Regions from separate parts of the Allobosea sp. 10N428 genome, predicted to be linked through region 3. Evidence: riboswitches for the same ligand, from Rfam matches in the RefSeq annotation. Region 3 holds a riboswitch; each other region holds the start of a gene.
What was found. Region 3 has a riboswitch for cobalamin ahead of AC1DDA_RS03105 (TonB-dependent receptor plug domain-containing protein). Riboswitches for the same ligand answer to the same signal wherever they lie in the genome.
Positions count from the first base shown of each region.

Region 1: it holds a riboswitch for cobalamin, as region 3 does, so the genes downstream of both, AC1DDA_RS14260 (CbtB domain-containing protein) here and AC1DDA_RS03105 (TonB-dependent receptor plug domain-containing protein) in region 3, are expected to answer to the same signal.
Region 2: it holds a riboswitch for cobalamin, as region 3 does, so the genes downstream of both, AC1DDA_RS14545 (ABC transporter substrate-binding protein) here and AC1DDA_RS03105 (TonB-dependent receptor plug domain-containing protein) in region 3, are expected to answer to the same signal.
Region 4: it holds a riboswitch for cobalamin, as region 3 does, so the genes downstream of both, AC1DDA_RS20270 (ribonucleoside-diphosphate reductase subunit alpha) here and AC1DDA_RS03105 (TonB-dependent receptor plug domain-containing protein) in region 3, are expected to answer to the same signal.

Region 1 is NZ_JBFTIC010000004.1:33,866-39,393, forward strand. Features, by position in the region: gene AC1DDA_RS14235 (amino acid ABC transporter ATP-binding protein) at 1-169, shown strand, start outside; gene AC1DDA_RS14240 (saccharopine dehydrogenase family protein) at 162-1,310, shown strand; gene AC1DDA_RS14245 (aspartate/glutamate racemase family protein) at 1,307-2,032, shown strand; gene cobO (cob(I)yrinic acid a,c-diamide adenosyltransferase) at 2,331-2,939, opposite strand; gene cobU (bifunctional adenosylcobinamide kinase/adenosylcobinamide-phosphate guanylyltransferase) at 2,939-3,451, opposite strand; cobalamin riboswitch at 3,599-3,784, shown strand; gene AC1DDA_RS14260 (CbtB domain-containing protein) at 3,821-3,997, shown strand; gene AC1DDA_RS14265 (CbtA family protein) at 4,010-4,753, shown strand; gene AC1DDA_RS14270 (DUF1636 family protein) at 4,792-5,181, shown strand; gene cobW (cobalamin biosynthesis protein CobW) at 5,186-5,528, shown strand, end outside.
Region 2 is NZ_JBFTIC010000004.1:92,718-98,245, reverse strand. Features, by position in the region: gene AC1DDA_RS14555 (ABC transporter ATP-binding protein) at 1-381, opposite strand, end outside; gene AC1DDA_RS14550 (FecCD family ABC transporter permease) at 378-1,358, opposite strand; gene AC1DDA_RS14545 (ABC transporter substrate-binding protein) at 1,418-2,449, opposite strand; cobalamin riboswitch at 2,723-2,932, opposite strand; gene AC1DDA_RS14540 (1-aminocyclopropane-1-carboxylate deaminase/D-cysteine desulfhydrase) at 2,967-3,971, opposite strand; gene AC1DDA_RS14535 ((R)-mandelonitrile lyase) at 3,996-4,391, opposite strand; gene AC1DDA_RS14530 (IclR family transcriptional regulator) at 4,547-5,329, opposite strand; gene AC1DDA_RS14525 (amino acid ABC transporter permease) at 5,471-5,528, shown strand, end outside.
Region 3 is NZ_JBFTIC010000001.1:673,357-678,884, reverse strand. Features, by position in the region: gene AC1DDA_RS03110 (cytochrome c3 family protein) at 1-315, shown strand, start outside; gene AC1DDA_RS03105 (TonB-dependent receptor plug domain-containing protein) at 453-2,396, opposite strand; cobalamin riboswitch at 2,520-2,718, opposite strand; gene AC1DDA_RS03100 (Orn/Lys/Arg family decarboxylase) at 2,961-5,330, shown strand; gene AC1DDA_RS03095 (N-acetyltransferase family protein) at 5,345-5,528, shown strand, end outside.
Region 4 is NZ_JBFTIC010000007.1:31,540-37,067, reverse strand. Features, by position in the region: gene AC1DDA_RS20280 (isocitrate lyase) at 1-572, opposite strand, end outside; gene AC1DDA_RS20275 (short-chain fatty acyl-CoA regulator family protein) at 706-2,124, shown strand; cobalamin riboswitch at 2,233-2,434, shown strand; gene AC1DDA_RS20270 (ribonucleoside-diphosphate reductase subunit alpha) at 2,545-5,460, shown strand.

The DNA of each region.
Region 1 (5,528 bases), on a different contig from region 3:
CATGACCATGGTCCTCGTCACCCATGAGATCTCGTTTGCGGCCGGGGTTTCCGATCGTGTCGTCTTCATGGAAACCGGGCGCATCGCCGAGCAGGGCAGCCCGGACCGCATCCTGCACAACCCGGACAACGAGCGTCTCAAGACCTTTCTCGCGCGCTTCCATGGCTGATCCGCAGGCAAGCAACGCCCGGCCCTTCAAGGTCGTCATCGTCGGTGCAGGCCGGATCGGCACGGCGCTGGCGCTCCTCCTGCGCGGAAAGCCGGAATTCGAGTTCCTGCTCGCGGACCCGACCGAGCCCGGCCGCAGGCGAGCCAAGGACCTTGCGCTGCCGCTGACGGAAGCCGATCCGGCCAACGCAGCCCAGCTCGACCGGCTCCTGACCGGGGCCGATGCCGTGGTCGCGGCATTGCCGTCCTCGGCGATGCCCATGGTGGCCGCGGCCGCCCGCCGCAGCGGAAGCCACTATCTCGACCTTGGCGATGACGGAGCTGCGCTCGAAGCCGTCCAGCGCGAGGCCAACGCCGCCGCAGGCTGCTTCATCGCGCAATGCGGCATCTCGCCGGGGCTCGTCTCGGGCCTGGTTCTCGATCTCGCCTCGCGCTGCCCGGGCCTGCCGGATATCGACGTCCGGATCGGCGCTCTGCCGCGAACGGCCGCCGGGCGCCTGGGCTACGGGCTGGTCTGGGATGTCGACGCCACCCTGCGCGAATATACGCGCGCCTCGCTTGCGCTCCTCGACGGCCGCGAGTCCGGGCTGGCGCCGCTGTCCCGCTGCAGCCCCTTGCATCTTGGATCGCGCGACTACGAGGTTTTCGTCTCGGGCGCGATCCCGGCTACGCTTCGCGAGCGCCTCGCCGGCAAGGTGGGGAATCTGACCTCGCATACCATCCGCTATCCCGGGCACGCCGACCAGATGGCGTTCCTGCTGGACGAGTTGAAATTGCGCGACCGCGTCTATCTGCTGCGCAATCTCTTCCTCAACGCGCTGCCCGAGATCACCGATGATCGTCTGCTGATCTCGATCACCGCAGCGTCTCGCGACGCGGATGGTGCGCCCCACGAACACTTCCTGCGCGAGGTCGAGCCGATAGAGATCGGCGAAGCCGCGATCGGCGCCATGCGGCGCACCGCTGCCTCCCATGTCGCCGCGGTGCTCGATCTGTTGCGCCTCGGACAAATAGGCCGCCAAGGCCTCCTTGCGCAGGAGGACATCCCTCTAGATCTCCTGCGCGAAAACCGTTTCCTTGCCTGGTTCTTCGAGACGCCGGCACCTGTCTCCGGGCGCGTTTTGCAGGGAGTGCATCCATGAACGGCTCTGGGTCCGGACGGCTGGGCGCGGTTGTGAACGATCTGAGCATCGGGGTCCTGATGCTCGACACCCATTTTCAACGCCTGCCGGGCGATATCGGCAACGGCCGCACCTGGCCTTTCCCCGTCGAGTTCCGGGTCGTCCGCGGCGCCGATCCCGCGGCCATCGTCCATGGTCGCCCGGAAGAGTTCCTCGAGCCCTTCATCGCCGCCGCCCTCGATCTCGTCGCTTGCGGGGTGCGCGGCATCGCCACGAGCTGCGGTTTTCTGGCGCTGCTGCAGCAAGAGCTGGCCGCCGCGCTCCCGGTTCCCGTCGCTACGAGCAGCCTGCTGCAGGCACCGTTGATCGAGGCCATGCTGCCCGCCGGCCAGCAAGTCGGCATCCTCACCTTCGCAGCGGAGGCGTTAACGGCACGCCATCTGGCCGCCGTCGGGGTGCGCCCCGACACTCCCATCGAGGGGCTGCCTCCGGACAGTCTGTTCCGCCAGGTCTATGGCAATCGCGGCGGCGTGTCCGACGTCGCAAAGCTCGAGGAAGAAGTCGTGACAGCCGCCCGCGCTCTGGTCCGCCGCCATCCGAATGTCGGCGCGATCCTCTGCGAATGCACGAATCTTCCGCCGCATTCGGCGGCGGTCGCTGCTGCCACCGGGCTGCCGGTCTTCGACGTCATCGGGTTCGTCGAATGGTTCGGGCATGCGATCGCGCCGCCGCGCTTCCGCTAAGGTTTGACGAGGAGCGCCGCTGGCTTTCGGCCTCGATAGTGGTTGAGGTGCTCGCCGCAAGGCGGGACCAGGCATGTCGCTGGGCGCGAGACTGCAGCGCAGATGCGGGGGTCGCGCTCGGCCTTCAGCGATGGCGTCCATCTGCGGGACTACGCAAGTTTCGTGCGGGACCGGGAGGCGGAGATGTGCCGCAGCCTCGGCATCCAGGCTCCACGGTGGCTTGCGCCACCCCGCGCCGTGTCCCGGCCTGCCGCTGCCATGGGCCAATCGGCGCGCGAGATGGGGCGGAGTGAGAGACCTAAAACTCGATGCCTTCCTGCGCCTTCACGCCGGCGGCGAAGTGGTGCTTCACCAACGTCATCTCGGTGACGAGGTCGGCCGCCTCGATCAACTCCGGCTTGGCATTGCGGCCGGTGACGACGACGTGCAGGTCGGCGCGGCGAGCGACCAGCGTCGCCACGACGTCGGCGAGCGGCAGATAGTCGTAGCGCAGGGCGATATTGAGCTCATCGAGCACCACGAGCCGGATTTCGGGATCGGCCATCAGCTCCCTGGCCTTGGCGAAGGCGCGCTCGGCAGCAGCGATGTCGCGGGCCTTGTCCTGCGTCTCCCAGGTGAAGCCCTCGCCCATGCTGTGCCAGGCGACCTGATCGCCGAAGGCTTCGAGCGCCTTGCGCTCGCCGGTCGACCAGGCGCCCTTGATGAACTGCACCACGCCGATGCGCCAGCCATGGCCGAGCGCGCGCAGGATCAGGCCGAAGGCTGCGGTCGACTTGCCCTTGCCGGGGCCGGTGTTGACGATGAGCAGCCCCTTCTCGACCGTCTTGGAAGCGACCTCGGCGTCCTGCACCGCCTTGCGCTTCTCCATCTTGGCCTTGTGGCGGGCGGCGTCTTCGGTGTCGGTCATCATTTCACTCGCATCGGCAATCCGGCGACCATGAAGACCACGCGGCCGGCGCGCCCCGCAAGCGCCTGATGCAGCCGCCCAGCCTCGTCGCGGAAGCGGCGGGCGAGCGCATTCTCCGGGACGATGCCGAGGCCGACCTCGTTGCCGACCAGGACGAGCGGGGCGGAGGCGCGCTCGCAGGCGGCGATGAGGGCTTCGCGCGCCGCGACCGTATCGCGCTCGGCGAGGATGAGGTTGGTCAGCCAGAGCGTCAGGCAATCGACAAGGATGGGCCGGCCGGCCGGCTGGGCGGCAATGGCCTCGGCCAGATCGAGCGGCGCATCGACGGTCTGCCAGCCCTCCGGGCGGCGTGCGCGATGCTCGGCGATGCGCTGCCGCATCTCGTCGTCATAGGCCTGGGCGGTGGCGATATATGTCCAGGGGGCCGGGCGAGCCTCGATCAGCGCCTCGGCATGGCGACTCTTGCCGGAGCGGGCGCCGCCGAGGACGAGGGTGAGGTGGGGCAATTCCATCGAAAAGTCCTATGCCGTCATGCTCGGGCTCGACCCGAGCATCTCCATCCGAAAGGGCGAGCCTCTTCCTGTACGAGATTCTCGGGTCAAGCCCGAGAATGACGTGTCTGCCACGGCGCACTGCATTGCACAGCGGCACGCCGATAGCTAATGATGGTCCATGACGGTGCCTCCGCAAGGAGGTGAAAAGGGAACGCGGTGAGATACCGCGGCTGCCCCCGCAACTGTAAGCGGGTGTTTCCCACCATCGGCCACTGGAGCGCTCGCTCCGGGAAGGCGGTGGGGAACATCAGACCCGCGAGCCAGGAGACCTGCCGTCGACCCGCAACGATCCAACCGGCTGCCGGCGGGGCGGCCACGGAGAGCCCTATGAACACCGCTACGGTTTCCACCACCCAACTCAGCGTCTCGGAACGCGTCAAGGCAGCAGCCGCCGCGCTCGTGATCGGCGTCGCGCTGATCTACACGACAGGCTTCGCGGCCTCGACGAACGTTCACAACGCCGGGCACGATACCCGCCACGGCCTCGCCTTCCCCTGCCACTGAGGGAAAGCATCCATGGTTACGCGTGTTCTCACGGTCAGCATTCTGGCCGGGCTTCTGGCTGGGCTGATCGTCGCCGCCCTCCAGCATGTCACCACCACCCCGCTGATCCTCAAGGCCGAGACCTATGAGGCGGCGTTGCACCTGCAGGCGCCGACGCTCGCGGCCTTCGACGGCGAGGCGAAGATCATCCTCGCGCATGGCCCCGCTGGCGATGCGCCCGGCCACGACCATGCCGAATGGAAGCCGCAGGACGGCCTCCAGCGCACGCTCTTCACCAGCGCAGTGACGATCGCGACCGCAATCGGCTTCGCCGCGCTGCTGCTCGCGGGAATGATCGCGGCCGGCGATACGATCGACCAACGTAGCGCCCTGGTCTGGGGCGCCTGCGGCTTCCTGGCGCTCGGGCTCGCCCCCGCGATGGGGCTCGCGCCGGAATTGCCGGGCGCGGCTTCCGCGGCGCTGGAGCAGCGGCAGTTCTGGTGGCTGGTCACCGCTATCGCCACCGCGCTTGGGCTCTTCCTGTTCCTGCGCTTCGAGCAGCCCTGGCTCAAGCTGCTGGCCGTCGTCGTGATCCTGCTCCCGCATGTGATCGGCGCCCCGCATCCGGCTGCGCCGGAGAGCAAGGTGCCGGCCGAGGTTGCGGCGCATTTCGCGGCTCTGTCACTCGGCATCCAGGCTGCGCTCTGGCTCGCCACCGCCTTCATGGTCGGCGTGCTCTGGCCCTGGGCCAGCCGGCGCGCCGCGCTCGCGCGCTGAAGGCAGCGGAGCCTCCGGCTCCGCGCGAAAGGCAAGTCATGTCCGAGGGCGACCTCACTATCCATGTCTGCACGGCCTGCAGGCGGGCGCGCGCCGATCTCCCGGAGGGTTACGACCAGCCGGGGCTGGCGCTCGCGGAGCGTCTCACCGCTCAACTCGCAGCAAAGGGCAGCACCATCCCGGTGCTGCCTGTCGAATGCCTCGCCGTCTGCAAGCGGCCCTGCACCATCGCGCTCAGTGCCGATGGCAAATGGACCTATCTGATCGGCGATCTCGACACCGACACCCATCTCGACGAGATCGTCGGCGCGGCGGAGGCCTATGCCGCCAGCGCCAACGGCATCGTTCCCTGGAAAGAGCGGCCGCAGTCCTTCCGCAAGGGCGTGGTCGCACGCGTGCCGCCTTTGCCGGCGCGCCAGCAAGGATGACATCATGAACGCTCCGCAAACCACGAACCTGGGCAAGACGCCCTGCACGATCATCACCGGCTTCCTCGGCGCCGGTAAGACGACGCTGGTGCGCCATCTCCTCGAGAATGCGCAGGGCAAGAAGCTCGCCGTGCTCGTCAACGAGTTCGGCGATCTCGGCTTCGACGGCGAGTTCCTGAAGGGTTGCGGCATCGCCGGCTGCAGCGACGAGGACGTGGTCGAGCTGCCGAATGGCTGCATCTGCTGCACCGTCGCCGATGATTTCGTGCCGGCGCTGGAGAAGCTCCTGAACCGGCCGAACCCGCCCGAGCATATCCTGATCGAGACCTCCGGCCTCGCCTTGCCGA
Region 2 (5,528 bases), on a different contig from region 3:
CCCGACGCGGGCGAGCGCCTCGTTGACGGCGGCCTCGTCCGCAGCGGCCCAGGAGGCGAGCGCGGCGCGATGCGGCGTGCGGCCGAGCCGCACCACGTCGCAGACCGAGAGCTGGATCTCGGTCGTGGCCTGCTGTTCGACGAAGGCGAGCCGGCGCGCCAATTCGCGGCGCGGCACGGCGGCGATGTCGCGCGCATCGAGCGTCACGACGCCGCTCGCCACGTTGCGCAATCGGCAGAGCAGCCGGAGTAGGCTCGATTTGCCCGAGCCGTTGGGGCCGATCAGGCCGAGGATGCGGCCGGGAGCGGCATGAAGCGTCACGCCGTCGACGATCATCCGTCCGGCGGCGCCCCAGCGCACATCTTGGGTTGCGAGCGTCATGCCGGCTTCCGGGCGCGGTAGAGGATCAGCGCGAAGGCCGGTGCCCCGAACAGCGCGGTGACCACGCCGATCGGCAGGACCTGCTGCGGCACCAGCACGCGCGAGAGGATATCGGCGAGGATCATGAAGATGGCGCCGATGACGAGACTGGCCGGCAGCAGCCGGGCATGGCCCGAGCCGACGAGGAAGCGCGCGGCATGGGGGATGACGAGGCCGACGAAGCCGATCGTGCCGACGATGCTGACCATCGCGGCGGTCATCACGGCGGTCGTCGCGAACAGGACGATCCGCACACGCATCACCGCCACGCCCAGCGAAGCCGCGGCGTCGGCGCCGAAGGCGAAGGCGTCGAGCGCCTTGGCGTGCAGCATGCAGACGCCGAAGCCGATCAGCGCGACCGGGGTCGCGATCCACAGATCAGGCCAGCGCACCCCGCCGAAATTGCCGAGCAGCCAGAACATCACGCCGCGCGCCTGCTCGGCGCTGGCGAGGGTCGTCACGATGGTTGCGGTCGCGGCGTTGAAAAGCTGCGAGGCGGCAACGCCGGCCAGGATGACGCGGTCGCTCGCGCCGCCGGCCCCCGCCGCGAGCAGCGCGACGACGGCAAGCGCCGCGCAGGCGCCGATGAAGGCCCCGGTCGACAGGCTGACCGCCATGCCGCCGATGCCGACCCCGAGGATCAGCACCGCGACGGCGCCGGTGGAGGCGCCGGCCGAGATGCCGAGGATATAGGGCTCGGCCAGCGGGTTGCGCAGCAGGGCCTGCAGGATCACGCCCGACAGCGCCAGCGCCCCGCCGCATAGCCCCGCCATCAGCGCCCGGCTCAGGCGGTAGTCGAAGATGACGCCCTGCTGGATCGCGCCGACCGGCAGGCCGAGATCGAACAACCCGTTGCCGAGCGCCTTGAGTGCGACATCGAACGGGATCGCCATCTCGCCGATTGTCACCGCCAGCGCCACCGAGACGGTGAGCGCCATCAGCGAGAGGAGCGCGATGCCGATCCGCGCCGGCCAGTTCGGGCCGTGGGCGGCGTGGCTCAAGGGGTGAGGCCGAAGCTGGCGATCGCCTTGGCGAGCGTCTCGATCCCATCGACCGTATCGAGCCCCGCGCGGGTCGCGCCCACGTCGATGATCACGACGCGGTTGTTCGTCACCGCGTCGAGCTTGCTGGCAACGGGGTCGGTCTTCAGGAATGCGAGCTTCTTCTCGATATCGTCGGCGGGGAAGCGGCGCCGGTCCATCTTCACGGTGACGATCACGGCCGGGTTGGCGGCGGCGATGCTCTCCCAGCCGACCAGCGGCCATTCCTCATTGGTGGTGATGATGTTGCGCGCCCCGAGCTTGGACAGGATATAGGCGGGCACGCCGTTCCTGCCGGCCATGAAGCCGTCGCCCTTGATGTCCTTGCTGGAGAACCAGACGACGACGGGGACGTCCTGCGCTTTCAGCTTCGCGACCTGCTCGACCGCACTGTCCTCGCGCGCCTTGAGCTCGGCGACGAGCGTCTCGGCCCGGTCGGAGACATCGAAGATCTGCCCGAACTCGCGGATGTTGCGATAGACCAGCTCCATCGAGAACATCTGCTTGCGCACGCCGTCGCCGGGGCCGGAATTATCCTTGCCGACGCAATCGGTCGGCGAGACATAGGTCGGCACCTTCACCTTGTGGAACTGGTCGCGCTTGCCGACGATGCCGTTCGGCCCGACATGCCATTCGAACATCGCGGTGACGAGATCGGGCTCCTGCCCGACCACCGCCTCGAAGCTCGGATCATTGTCGGCGAGGCGCTTCACCTTGGCGTTGATAGCCTCGTAGGGCTTGGCCACCGGCGAGAACCAGACGGCGGTGCCGACCACCCGGTCTCCGAGGCCGAGCGCGTAGAGAATCTCGGTCTGGGTCTGGCCGATCGCGACGACGCGCTTGGGCGCGGCGTTGAAGGTGATGGTCTCCCGGCAATTCTCCAGCGTCAGCGGATATTGCGTCGGCGCTGCGGCAACCGGCGCGGCGAACAGGACAAGGCCGGCTACGGCGGCGAAGAGGGCGGGCAGCAGCGAAAAGGCGGGACGCATGCGGGCAACCGGGCTGACGCGGGCACCGCGTCGGCGAAACCGGGAGGTTTCGGCGCGATGTTCACAAGATGTAACAATGTTGCATTTCTCATAGGTCGCACGACGTGGACGCGTCAAGCGTGTCGCGGCCTTTGTGGCGGCCCGGCCGAAGATCATGGACATGGAATTCATCGCTCTCCGAGATGAGGCGGGGGAGCTTCGATGGATACGGCCGGAAGGCGCAGCTCTGGAGCCGGCCGCCGACGCGCACCCCTCCGGAACACCCCGCCCGAAAGACGCCTTGCGATCGCGGCAGGTCTCCTGGCTCACGGGTCGACGCCTGATCCGCCCGGCCTTCCCGGCGCAGGGCGCCAGTGGACGATGGACGGAGGGCTCGCCGCTTACAGTTGCGGGGGCAGCCTCGGCATTGGCGCGGGAAGCGCCTCACCGAATTCCCTCTTAGCTCCGGGCGTGACCCGGAGAACCTCGATCGAGCGGCACCATAGAGCGGTGCCGAAGCCCGTCAAGCGATACGACGTTAGGTCAGCGTCCGGAACAGGCTGAATTGCGAGAAGAGCGCGGCGGTGCCGCCGGTATGGAGAATGCAAGCGGGCTCGCCGCTGGCAATCCCTCCATCGGCAAGCCGCTCGAGGAAGCAGGCGCAGGTCTTCGCGGTGTAGACATGTTCGATCAGGATGCCCTCGGTGCGCGCGAAGCTCAGGATGGCCGCTTCCGAGGCCGGAGTCGGGGCGCCCCAGCCGTCGCCGAGATAGCCCATGTGATAATGCAGGGGCGCGGCCTCCAGCGAGTCGACGTCGAGCCCCGTTCGCTCCCGCAGGCCCTCGTAGATCGCCCGGACACGCCCCGCCAGCTCCGTCAGCGCATACTCGACGCTGACGAGATGGATGCGGAAGGGGTGCCCCAGCAGGGCGTTGCCGAAGAGGAAGCCAGCCTCGGTCGGCCCCATCGAGCCGGCAAGAAAGACATGCTTGATCGGGGCTTCTTCACCTTGCGACTGCTCGTGAAGCTCGAAGGCGGCCCGGACATAACCCATCGCGCCCAGCACGGGATCGCCGACGATGTAGGGCGTCCGGCCCTGCCGGGCGAGTTCTGAGGCGGCCGCTGCAAGCGCCGCGTTGCGCTGGCTTTCATCGACAGGTCCGAGGAAGCGCAACTCCGCGCCGAAAAGCCGGTTGAGGAAGGAGGCCTGGCGGTTCTCCTGCGTGTCGGCCGCATTGTGCAGGACGAGGCAGTCGAGCCCGACGAGCGAGGCCGCCGCGGCCGTCAGACGGCAGAGATTGGAGCTGGCGCCGCCGCCGACCAGGAGGATATCGGCCTTCTGCCGCAGCGCGTCCCCCAGCCAGTATTCAAGGCTCCGCAGCTTGTTGCCGCCGAGCGCGATCGGCATCAGATCATCGCGCTTGGCGTAGATGCCGGGCCGCGCGAGCTTCTCCTCGAAACGGTGCAGCCGCTGAAGCGGCGTCGGAGTGTCGAGCAGAACGTGGCGGGCCTCGCGCAGGAGGCTGGAGAGCTCAGGCTTCATCGTTTCGCCCCACTATGCCGGCCATCAGCCGCCATACTGGTCGTCGGAGACCTGCTCCAGCCACTCCACGACCTTGCCGTTCTCGGCTTCCTGAACGGCGATATGGGTCATCCCGGTCGAAGGCGCCGCGCCGTGCCAGTGCTTTTCGCCGGGCGGGAACCAGACAACGTCGCCGGGCCGGATCTCCTCGATCGGACCGCCCCAGCGCTGCACCCGGCCGACCCCGCTGACGACGATCAGCGTCTGGCCGAGGGGATGCGTATGCCAGGCCGTCCGCGCCCCCGGCTCGAAGGTGACGCTCGCGCCCTGCACGCGCTCCGGCGCATGCGGATTGAACAGCGGGTCGATCCGGACCGATCCGGTGAACCAGTCGGCCGGTCCTTTTCCGGATGGGCGCGAGCCCGCGCGCATGATCTCCATGACGATCTCCTGATGGTTTGAACGGCGGCGACCGGGAATCGGTGCTGTCGGCAGCCACGCGAAGCCCATTGTTTCGGCAGGAGGGGATCACCCGAAGACTGCGACCGTCAAGGCCTCTCGCGCTGGTCGCAACGGCGTTCTCAATCGGGACTTTCTCAGAGCGAGAGCTGCGAACCCGCCTCCCGGCAGGAGGCCTTGAGCGCGAGCAGGATCGCCGCTTCATCGGTCGCGATGCCGTGCCGCTGCAGGCAGGGCACGAGGATCGCCGCCTCGGCATGGCCGCTCGGGCCGATCACCGGGCAGGCGATGTCGGTCACCGCCATGATGTCGCGGCTCGGCGCGACGCGATGTCCGGTGGCGCGGATTTCCGCGAGGATGCGATTGGTCTCGTCGCTCTCCAGCTTGTCGCGGTCGGCCTCGGAGGCCTCCTTCATCAATTGCCGGCGCCGGGTCTCGCTCTGGAAGGCGAGGATAAGCAGGCCCGAATTCGCATCGAGCGCCGGCCTTCCATAGCCCGGCCGCACGATGACGCTGGCGTCGAGATGGCCGGAGGTGGTCGCGAGCACCACGGTCTGCGCCCGGCTCAGCACGACGAGATGCGCGGCCTGCCCGCTATCCTCGCTGAAGCGCTCCATCAGCGGCAGCACGATCGAGGTGAGCTGGCGCCCGCCCGGCGTGCGGATGCCGAGGTCGAACAATCGGCGTGACAGGGCGAGGCGGTCGGTGCCGGCCTCGCGGGCGAGATAGCCGCGCTGCTGCAGCACGAAGACCATGCGGAAGATCTCGCTTTTCGAGCGGGCGAGGCGCTCGGCGATCTCGCGCGTCGAGAGCGGCTCGCCGACCTCGGCGAGGAGCTCGAGGATGTCGAGCCCCTTCTCCAGCGCGGGCGCCGCGTAGGAACTTTTGTCTCCGTTCTCGGAGTCGGGCAGGTCGCTCATATCTTCCTGTTTCATATATGAAGCTTGACATCAAATAAGAAACAAACCTAGCCTCCTCGTAAAGGGGAGGCGGATGGTGCGGTGGCCTGATCATATCGCGCGTTCGAACAACGCTGCGAGACAGCCGCAAGGCGGCCGGGCATGAAATATGGCCTGCAGTTCCGTGACGTTTTCGCGGCCTGGGAATCGATCCTCGACG
Region 3 (5,528 bases):
CTCGAGCTCGCCAAGCACGAATGGGCGCGGCTCAAGGCGAACGACTCGCTCGAATGCCGCAACTGCCATTCCTCGGTCGCGATGGACTTCACCAAGCAGACGCGCCGGGCGGCCGAGATCCACAGCCGCTTCCTGGTCACCGGAGAGAAGACCTGCATCGACTGCCACAAGGGCATCGCCCATCTGCTGCCGGACATGACCGGCATCGAGCCGGGCTGGAAGGACGCGCCGGAGCTGCAGGGCAAGGGCAGCGCCTCCTGGCACGGGCCTGAATGGGCTATGCGGACCTATCTGGCGGAGATCGAGAAGCGCTGAACCGACCGGCGCATTCGCGGCAGCCCGCGCCGGGCGTAGCGGTCGCGTGTGCCATCGTCCGGCGCAACGCCGATTGCCATGGCGGCGGAGGCCGCCATGGCAAAGGACGCGCAAATCGCGCCGGGCGCGGCGCGCCCTCAGCCGCCGATGGCCACCTTGATGCCGCCGAAGGCACCAAAGCCCGAAACCAGGAAGCCGACGGGGTTCTCCCAGCGCTTATCGAAGAGATTGTCGATGCGGCCGAACACGGTGAGCTTGTCGGTCGCCTTGTATTCGGCCGCGAGATTGACCAGCGTCGCGCCCTTCGCGTTCATTCGGGCGACCGAGAAGTCGCGATTGCCGTCCACCCAGGAGCCGACATAGAGCAGCGTCGCCGAGAGCGTGAGCTTGTCGGTCGGCGTCCATGTCGCGGTTGCGCTCGCCTTGTGTCGCGGCCGGCGCAGCAGCTCCTGTCGCGCGATCTCGTCCTTGGCGAGGGTGAAGGTGTAGTCGGCGCGGATGCGGAATTGTGGCGAAATCTCCAGCGCGGCGAAGGCCTCGACGCCCTTGGTTCTGGCCTTTCCGACATTCGCATAGGAATCGAAGGTGGCGTTGGTGACGATCAGGTTGTCGATGTCGTTCTGGAACCACGTTGCACCGAACTGCAGCTTCCGGTCGAAAAGCGGCTGCTCGAAGCCGGCATCCCAGCCGCGGCTTTCTTCCGGATTCAGGTTCGGATTGCCATGGAAATTGAACCCGGGGCGATAGTCGACGAAGAGCTCGTTGAGCGTCGGCGCCTTGAAACCGGTGCCGTAGCTCGCCTTCAGCTTGGTCTCGGTGCCGGGGATGATCAGCGCCGGGGCGATGCGGTAGGTGGTGTGGCCGCCATAGCTGTCGTCGTCGTCGCGTCGGATATTGGCCACCAGAAAGAAGCGGTCCTGGATATTGCCCTGATATTCGAGGAAGCCCGCCTTGTTGCCGTTGGAGGCGACGAGGCCCGTGGTATCCAGGCGCTCGCGCTCGTATTGCAGGCCCATCAGCAGGTTGTGGCCCTTGGCGATCTCGAAATTGCCGCGCCAGTCGAGCTTGGTGCGCTCGCCCAGATTCGCGTTGGGCAGGCCGAGGATGCCGGTCGTTCCGTTCGCCGTCCGCGTCGCCCGGTCCTGGTTGGTGTAGGAGATGCCGAAGGTGTTGACGAAGCGCCCGCCGAACGGGTCCCAGACGACCTCGCCGCGGGTGAAGGCCTGGGCATAGTTCTGCAGCGAGCGATAGGGCGCAGGTCGGCTCGGGAAGCCGGTGTCGCTGGTGAAACGCAGCTGCCCGTCTTGATAGCGGCCGATCCAGTTCAGTGTCAGCGTGTCGCTGAGCGCAGCGCCGACGCGGCCTGAATAGCTGTAGTTGTCGAAGGCATTGGGGTTGATGCGCCGGCCCGGCGGGACGAGGTTCGGCGGCGTCACATCGGTCGCGTCCGAGCGGAAGTGGGCGGCGTTGAAGGCGTAGTTGAAGCGGTCGTCGCCGCCGCTGAAGCCGGCAGACTGGTTGAAGGTGCCGTGAGAGCCGGCCTCGACGCGTGCCGTTGCCTTTGGTGGACCCTCGCCGCGCTTCGTCGTGATCGAGATCACGCCGCCGAGCGCGTTGGCCCCGTAGAGGCCGCTCTGCGGGCCGCGCAGCACCTCGATGCGCTCGATGTCGTCCGTCAGCATCGAGCCGAAATCGAAGGAGCGGTTGGGAGTCGCGGGGTCGTTGGCCTCGATTCCGTCGATGAGCACCTTGACGTGGTTCGAGTTGGTGCCGCGCATGAAGACCGAGGTCTGGCCGCCCGGCCCGCCGGTCTGCACGATGTTCATGCCGGGCACCGTCGCGAGCGCCTGCGGCAGGGTACGGCGCTGCTGCTGCTCGATCTCCTTCGCAGTGATGACGGTGACGGAGCTCGCGATCTCGCGCGCCGGGGTCGGCGTCCCCGTGGCGCTGACCACGATCTCGTCGAGCGCGACGGGGCCGGCGTCGCTTTGCGCCAGGGCAGGGGCAGAGCAGGTGAGGGCGAGAAGGGAGGCGGAAAGCAGCGGGCGGCCGCGTCCTGCGGCTGGAGAGAAGACGTTCACGATGGAGACCTCGGGCGGTTGACGTCAGTGGCACGTCACCGCGAACGCGATCTCCCATCGGCCGCGCGAGAGGCGGCAAACAGTCTAATCAGCGATCGGCGCACCCCGTCCGAACGTGTTCGCGTGTGACCACGGCTGACGGCAGGTCTCCTGGCTCGCGGGTCGGTGCCTTCACGCCGCCTTCCCAGGTCCGAGGTCCCAGTGGCGTCTGGCGAAAGGCTCGCCGCTTACAGTTGCGGGGGCAGCCGCGGCATGGGGCAGAAATCCGCCCGCACCGCGTTCCCTTTTGATCCCGTGAAGGAACCGTCGCGGCGACGATTAGGGCGGAAATGCGGCCGCGTCAAACCGGGTTGGCGCGCTGCAGCGACAGCAGATCATCATCTGCTACAGTCTCCGGCGAGGCAGGATTGGGGCCAGCCGACGTTCCGGCCGGGGCTGCGCATCTTTGGCCTGAATTCCGGGGAAAGATGGGGCACCGGGACCTCGCTGATGCAGTTGCATCGTTGGTCGCCGGATTGTCGCAAGACTCACTCAGTGTCGTGAGTTCACGCCAGCGGAGACGGCATGGATTATTTCAGGCGCTTCACCTTTCTGTTCGCGACGCCGAATTTCGATGCCGAGGATCTCGAAGGGATCCGCTTCAACCAGATCATCGAGGAGATCGAGCGCTCGGGCTTCGAGGTCGTCAAGGCGCGCAAGCTCGAAGATGCCGAGATCGCGGTCCAGACCGATGCCGCCATCGGCTGCATGGTGGTCGATTGGGGCAAGAAGGGACTCGAGGGCAAGACTGCCGCGCTGATCAATCTGATGCGCCGGCGCGGCCTCGACTTCCCGATCATCCTGCTCATCCGCCGCAAGCGCTTCGAGGACGTGCCGGTCGAGGTGCTCGATTTCATCGACGGCTACATCTTTCTCTCGGAGGAGACGCCGCCCTTCATCGCCAAGAGCCTGATCAGCCGTCTCAAGCAATATGCCGAGACGCTGAAGACGCCGTTCTTCGGCGCGCTCGTCGATTATGCCGAGGAAGGCAACCATCTCTGGACCTGCCCGGGACACAATGGCGGCGTCTTCTACAGCCGTAGCCCGATCGGACGCGTCTTCATGGAGCATCTCGGCGAGGCTGTGTTCCGCGACGACCTCGACAATTCCGTGCTCGATCTCGGCGACCTGCTGACCCATGAGGGCCCGGCCCTGAAGGCGCAGAAGGAAGCGGCGCAAATTTTCGGGGCGGAGAAGACCTATTTCGTCCTGAACGGCACCTCGACCTCCAACAAGGTCGCGCTCGCCGCGCTGGTTTCGGACGGCGACCTCGTGCTGTTCGACCGGAACAACCACAAGGCGGCCCATCACGGCGCGCTGCTGATCGCCGGGGGCATTCCGGTCTATATCCCGACCGCGCGCAACGCCTGGGGGCTGATCGGCCCGATGCTCTGGGAGAGCTTCGACGAGGAGGCGCTGCGCGAGCGCATCCGTACCAATCCGCTTATCAAGGACCCCGACGCCTGGAAGAAGCCGCGCCCGTTCCGTGTCGCGGTGGTCGAGCAGTGCACCTATGACGGCACGATCCACAGCGCACAGATGATCCTCGACCGGATCGGCCACCTCTGCGACTACATCCTCTTCGACGAAGCCTGGGCCGGCTTCATGAAGTTCCATCCGCTCTATGCGGGCCGCTTCGCCATGGGCCTCTCCGGCCTCGGCCCGGAGTCCCCCGGCATCATCGCGACCCAGTCGACGCACAAGCAGCTCGCGAGCTTCAGCCAGGCGTCCCAGATCCACATGAAGGATCGGCACATCAGGGGCCAGAAGCGGCGCGTCGAGCACCGGCGCTTCAACGAGAGCTTCATGCAATATGCCTCGACCTCGCCGTTCTATCCGCTGTTCGCCTCGCTCGACGTCGGCGCGCAGATGATGAAGGGCCGTTCCGGAGAGGTGCTCTGGGACGACACGATCCGGCTCGGCATCGAGCTCCGCAAGAAGATCCGGGCGGTCAGGCGCGAATTCGAGGAGAAGGAGACGAGGCCCGAGCGGCGCTGGTTCTTCGAGCCCTTCGTGCCGGATCGGGTCAGCATCGCCGACGCCTCGCGCGAGGGCGCCGTCCATGATGTCGCCTGGGAAATGGTCGCGACCGACCAGCTCGCAAGCCATCCGGCCTATTGGCAGCTCGCGCCCCATGCGAGCTGGCACGGCTTCACGCGGATGGAGTCGGGCTTCGCCATGACCGACCCCAACAAGCTGACCCTGTTGACGCCTGGCTTCGACCGCGAGACCGGGACCTATGCCGAGCACGGCATTCCCGCACCGGTCGTCGCGCAGTTCCTGCGCGAGAACCGGATCGTCGCCGAGAAGAACGACCTGAATTCGCTCCTCTTCCTGCTGACGCCGGGCGTCGAGGCGAGCAAGGCCGGCACGCTGATCAGCGGTCTCGTCGCCTTCAAGAAGCTGCATGACGACAACGCGCTGCTCGAGGAGGCCATCCCCGAGTTCTCCCGCCGCCGGCCGGGCCGCTATGCCGGCGTGCGGCTGCGCGATCTCTGCGGCGAGATGCACCGCTTCTTCCGCGACCATGACGTCAGCAGGCTGCAGAATCGGCAGTTCTCGCCCGAGCACCTGCCGGAGATGGCGATGTCGCCGCATGACGCGGCGCGCTGCCTCGTGCGCAATGATGTCGACTACCTGCCGATCGGTGCCATCGAAAACCGCATCGCGGTGACGCCTTTCGTCGTCTATCCGCCGGGCATCGCCACCATCGTCCCGGGCGAAAGGCTTTGCGCGCGGGCCAAGCCGATGATCGACTACCTCAAGATGTTCGAGGCGAGCTTCAACGCCTTTCCCGGCTTCGATGTCGAGATTCAGGGCATCTATCGCGAGGTCGATGCCGCCGGCCAGGTGCGCCTCCACACCTATGTCGTCAGCGAGCAGGCCCAGGGCTGAGGTCGCGACGAACCATGGAGAGCGACCTGCCCATCCTCATCCGCCCCTCGCGCGATACCGATGTCGAGCCGATGCTGGCGATCTATCGCCGGCATATCCGCGGCGGCATCGAGGCCGGCGTGGAGGATACCGGCACGCCGGAGCCCGACGATCTGCGCGACCGGCGCAAGAACCTGCGCAACCGCCGGCTGCCGCATC
Region 4 (5,528 bases), on a different contig from region 3:
GCCTCGGCCTCGGCCTTGGCGTCGCCCGCCTCCCGCGCCGTCTTCAGCGCACGGAACAGGTCGTTCAGCGCGACCTCGTCGGCCTGGCGCAGCGAGACATAGATCTCCTCGATCAGGTCGGCGACCGCCGTCTTCTCATGCATGGACTGATCCGGCAGGTGGCCGAAGCGGTTGCGCAGGCCGGCAATCATCCAGCCGGAGAGATAGACATACGCGCCCTTGGCCGTGCCCCGCAGCCGCTTGACCGACTTGATCATCTGCTGGGCGTGGAATCCCGACCAGCAGCCAAGCGACTGCGTGAATTGCGATGGGTCGGCGTCGTAGATCGCCATGTCGCGGCGAACCACGCTCGCCATGGCGCGGGCGATGTCGAGATGCGTGTCGAAGCTGTTCTGCTGCCGCAACTGCACGATATCATCCACCGCGACGCCGCCGGGGCCGAAGCCGGAGGGATAGCGGGCCAGAAGCTCGGCCCTCAGTTCCGAATAGGTTTTGCGGGGAGCCGCCTGCGCCTTGGCGGCGGTGTTCGTCCCGCGATGTCCGGCGACTGGGTCGAAACCGATCACATCCATTGCGAAAGCCCTCTCGTTTGATAAGAATGACTCACACAATATTCGCTATTGCTGCAGCGCAAAATGATTGAAAATGTGAAATAATGCGAACGGCATAGGACCTGTTTGCGAATTTTGCGAATGGAACTTGCCTATGAAGAAGGTCTTTGCGGGCGTCCGCCTCAAGCGCCTGCGCGAAGAGCGCGGCTTGACCCAGCTCGCGCTCGCCCAGGCGCTCGAGGTGTCGCCGAGCTATCTCAACCAGATCGAGAAGAATCTGCGCCCGCTGACCGTCCAGGTGCTGCTGAAGATCAACGCGGTCTTCGGCGTCGACGTCCAGCTCTTCTCGGAAGGGGATGAGGCGCGGATGGTCGCCGACCTGCGCGAGGTCTTCGCCGATCCGGCCAATGGCGATTCCGTGAGTGTCAGCGAGATTCGCGAGGTGGTGGAGAACATGCCCGCGCTCGGCCGGGCGGTCGTCGCCCTGCATCGGCGCTACCGCAACGCGCTGGAGCGGGCCGATGCGATGGCGGGGGAACTCGGGCTCGGCAGCGGCGGCGAGGCGACCTTCCGGGCGCTGATGCCGCATGAGCAGGTGCGGGACTTCTTCTACGCGCACCACAATCATTTTTCCGAACTCGACGAAGCGGCGGAGCGCATCTTCGATACGGCGGATTTGAAGGTCGGGCAGGTAGCGGAGGGGTTAGCCCGCCGCCTCGATCGCCGGCATGGCGTCCGTATCCAACTCTCCAACGACATGGCGGGGCAGGCCCAGCGGCGCTATGATCCGAAGGAGCGCCGACTTCACCTTTCGGCTCTCCTCGATCCCGGACAGCGCGCCTTCCAGATAGCCACGCAGATCGGCTTCCTGGAAATGGAGGAGGCGATAGGGCGGCTGGCCGAGGAGGCTGCGGCCGGGGCGGCGGAGGTGCACGCGCTCGCCCGCATTGGCCTCGTCAATCATTTCGCCGCGGCGCTGCTCATGCCCTATCGCACCTTCCTCGATGCAGCGGAGGCCGAGCGCTATGATATCGACCGCCTCGCCCGGCGTTTTGGTGTCGGCTTCGAATCCGTCTGCCACCGCCTGTCGTCGCTGCAGCGGCCGGGGGCGCCCGGCGTGCCGTTCTTTTTTGTCCGGGTCGACCGGGCCGGCAATATCTCCAAGCGGCAATCCGCGACCGATTTCCACTTCTCGCGGGTGGGCGGAACTTGTCCGCTCTGGAACGTCTACGAAGCCTTCGCGCAGCCCGGGCGCATTCTGACGCAGACCGCGCAGATGCCGGACGGGCGGACCTATCTCTGGATCGCCCGCACCGTGAACGATGCGGTTGGCGGCTATGGCGACATCGGCAAGACCTTCTCGATCGGGCTTGGCTGCGATATCCGCCATGCGAGCCGCCTCGTCTATTCGAAGGGGCTCGATCTGGGCGACCCGAGCGCGGCGACGCCGATCGGCGCCGGCTGCAAGGTCTGCGAACGCTCGAACTGCCCGCAGCGGGCTTTCCCGCCGATCGGCAAGCCGCTCGCCATCGACGAGCGCATGCACGGCTTCGTGCCGTACAATGCCGTGTAAAGCCCATCATACTGGACGCTGTGGTATGCCTTCCCGGCCGAAGGCGGCGATGATCGAAAGCGCGAATGAAGGGCATAGCGACCTATTGACACCGGAACGGCGTTGACCACTAGATCTGGTGGTCGATGGTCTCTCGAATCGCAAGATCGAGAGCTAAGAGGGAACCCGGTGAGACACCGGCGCTGCCCCCGCAACTGTAAGCGGCGAGTTCGCGTCCACGATTGAGTCACTGAGACCGCAAGGTCTTGGGAAGACGGGACGAGAGCGCTGACCCGCGAGCCAGGAGACCTGCCGCGACACCATGAACGTCCACGGGCGGGGTGTCCCGGTGGTGCGCTGGCAGGTCACGATCCTCGAGGTCGTGCGCCCTTTCCAAGCGTCCGCTCTGGCCTTTGCCCCCAACATTTGGGGTTGATGCCGATGTCTCTTTCTCTCGAAGCCGAACGGCCTGCCGCCGTTTCCCTTGCCGTGAATCCTTCGGAGAGGAAGGCACCCGGCAGTGAACCCGGATATCAAGTCATCCGGCGCAACGGCGCGGTGACGCCGTTCGACCCTTCGAAAATCTCGGTCGCGCTGACCAAGGCGTTTCTGGCGGTCGAGGGATCGAACGCCGCCGCTTCGCGTCGTATCCACGAAGCCGTCGCGGAAATGACCGAGCAGGTCGTTGCAGGACTGACCCGCCGCGCCGCCACCGGCCGCACCTTCCATATCGAGGACGTGCAGGATCAGGTCGAGCTCGCGCTGATGCGCGGCGAGCACCACAAGGTCGCTCGCGCGTATGTCCTTTATCGCGAGGAGCGTGCCAGGGAGCGGGCAAGGGCGGTTGCCGAGACGCAGCCTGTCGCCTCCGCGGCGCCCTTGCTGCACATGAAGCTCGCCGACGGGACGCTCGTCCCGCTCGACGCTGCCCGCTTGGAGAAGGTCGTGCGCGAGGCCTGCGCGGGTCTCGACGGCGTCTCGGCCGAGCCAATCCTGACGGAAGCGCGCCGCAACCTCTATGACGGCATCTCGCTCGACGAACTCGCGCTGGCACCGATCCTGGCCGCGCGCACCTTGATCGAGAGCGAGCCGAACTACGCCAAGGTCTCGGCCCGCCTCCTGCTCGACAAGCTCCGCCGCGAGGCGCTGAGCTTCGTCCGCGGCAGTGCCGAGCAGGCGACGCAGGAAGAGATGGCCGCCGGGTACGGCGAGTACTTCACCGCTTATCTCAAGACCGGCATCGAGAACGAGCTGATCGATCCTGAGCTCGGCCGTTTTGACATTTCCCGCATCGCGGCTGCGCTGAAGCCCGAGCGCGATCTCCAGTTCGACTATCTCGGCTTCCAGACGCTCTACGACCGCTATTTCCTGCATGTCCGGGGCAACCGCTTCGAGCTGCCGCAGGCCTTCTTCATGCGCGTCGCCATGGGCCTCGCCATCCGCGAGATCGATCGCGAGGCGCGGTCGATCGAGTTCTACGATCTGCTCTCATCCTTCGATTTCATGGCATCGACGCCGACGCTGTTCAACTCGGGCACGCTGCGTCCGCAGCTCTCCTCCTGCTTCCTGACCACGGTCGCCGACGATCTCGACGGTATCTTCAAGGCAGTGAAGGACAACGCCCTGCTCGCCAAATATTCCGGCGGGCTCGGCAATGACTGGACGCCGGTGCGGGGCTTGGGCGCCCATATCAAGGGCACCAATGGCGAGAGCCAGGGCGTGGTGCCGTTCCTGAAGGTCGCCAACGACACCGCCATCGCCGTCAACCAGGGCGGCAAGCGCAAGGGCGCGGTCTGCGCCTATCTCGAGACCTGGCATGTCGACATCGAGGAGTTCCTCGATCTCCGGAAGAACACCGGCGACGATCGCCGCCGGACCCACGACATGAACACGGCGAACTGGATTCCCGACCTGTTCATGCAGCGGGTCGAGGCCGGCGGTGACTGGACGCTGTTCTCGCCGGATGAGGTGCCTGACCTGCACGATCTCTATGGCAAGCCGTTCAAGGCGGCTTACGAGGCCTATGAGGCGAAGGCTGCCAGCGGCGAGATCAAGGTCTTCAAGCAGATCAAGGCTGTCGATCTCTGGCGGCGCATGCTGACCATGCTGTTCGAGACCGGCCATCCCTGGATCACCTTCAAGGACGCCTGCAACCTGCGCTCGCCGCAACAGCATGCCGGGGTGGTGCATTCCTCGAACCTCTGCACCGAGATCACGCTCAACACCTCGGCCGACGAGGTCGCGGTCTGTAATCTCGGCTCGGTCAACCTCGCCGCGCATGTCACGGCGGAGGGGCTCGACCGGCCGCGGCTGGCTCGGACGGTGACAACCGCGATGCGGATGCTCGACAACGTGGTCGACATCAATTTCTACACAATCCCCGAGGCGCGCCGCTCCAACCTGCGCCATCGGCCGGTCGGGCTGGGCCTCATGGGCTTCCAGGATGCGCTGCAGACACTGCGCTTAGCTGCAGCGTCCGAGGATGCCGTCGCTTTCGCTGACTCTTCGATGGAGGCGATCAGCTTCCATGCGATCTCGGCCTCGGTCGATCTCGCCGCCGAGCGCGGCCGCTACCCGAGCTTCGAGGGTTCGCTCTGGTCGAAGGGCATCCTGCCGATCGACTCGCTGGATATCCTCTCAGAGGCCCGCGACGGCGATGTCGAGCTGGATCGCTCCGCGACCCTCGATTGGGAGGGCCTGCGCGAGCGGGTGAAGACCACCGGCATGCGCAACTCGAACACGATGGCGATCGCGCCGACCGCGACGATTTCCAACATCGTCGGTGTCTCGCAGTCGATCGAGCCGTCCTATAGCCAGCTTTACGTCAAGGCGAACATGTCGGGCGACTTCACCGTGGTGAATGCCGGGCTCGTCCACGACCTGAAGGCGAGGGGGCTCTGGGACGAGGTCATGGTCTCCGACCTGAAATATTACGACGGCAAGGTCAGCCAGATCGATCGCGTCCCGGCCGATCTCAAGGCGCTCTATGCGACCTCGTTCGAGATCGATACGAGCTGGCTGATCAAGGCGGCGGCGCGCCGGCAGAAATGGATTGATCAGGGGCAGTCGCTGAACCTCTACATGGCCCAGCCCTCCGGCCGGAAGCTCGACGAGGCCTATCGTCTGGCGTGGCGGCTCGGTCTGAAGACGACCTATTACCTGCGGGCGCTGTCGGCGACCCATGTCGAGAAATCGACCCTGAAGGGTACCGACGGCAAGCTCAACGCCGTCTCTGCCACCATGCCGGTTGCCGCGAAGGCGGCCCAGCCGATCCTCGTCGATATCCCGCTTGAGAACGGCATGGCCGTGCCCAACGCTTGCTCGATCGACGATCCGACCTGCGAAGCCTGCCAGTAACGGCCGCCTTCATCGCAATCCGCGTCATTCTCGGGCGAAGCGAAGCGCAGACCCGAGAATCTCTGTCC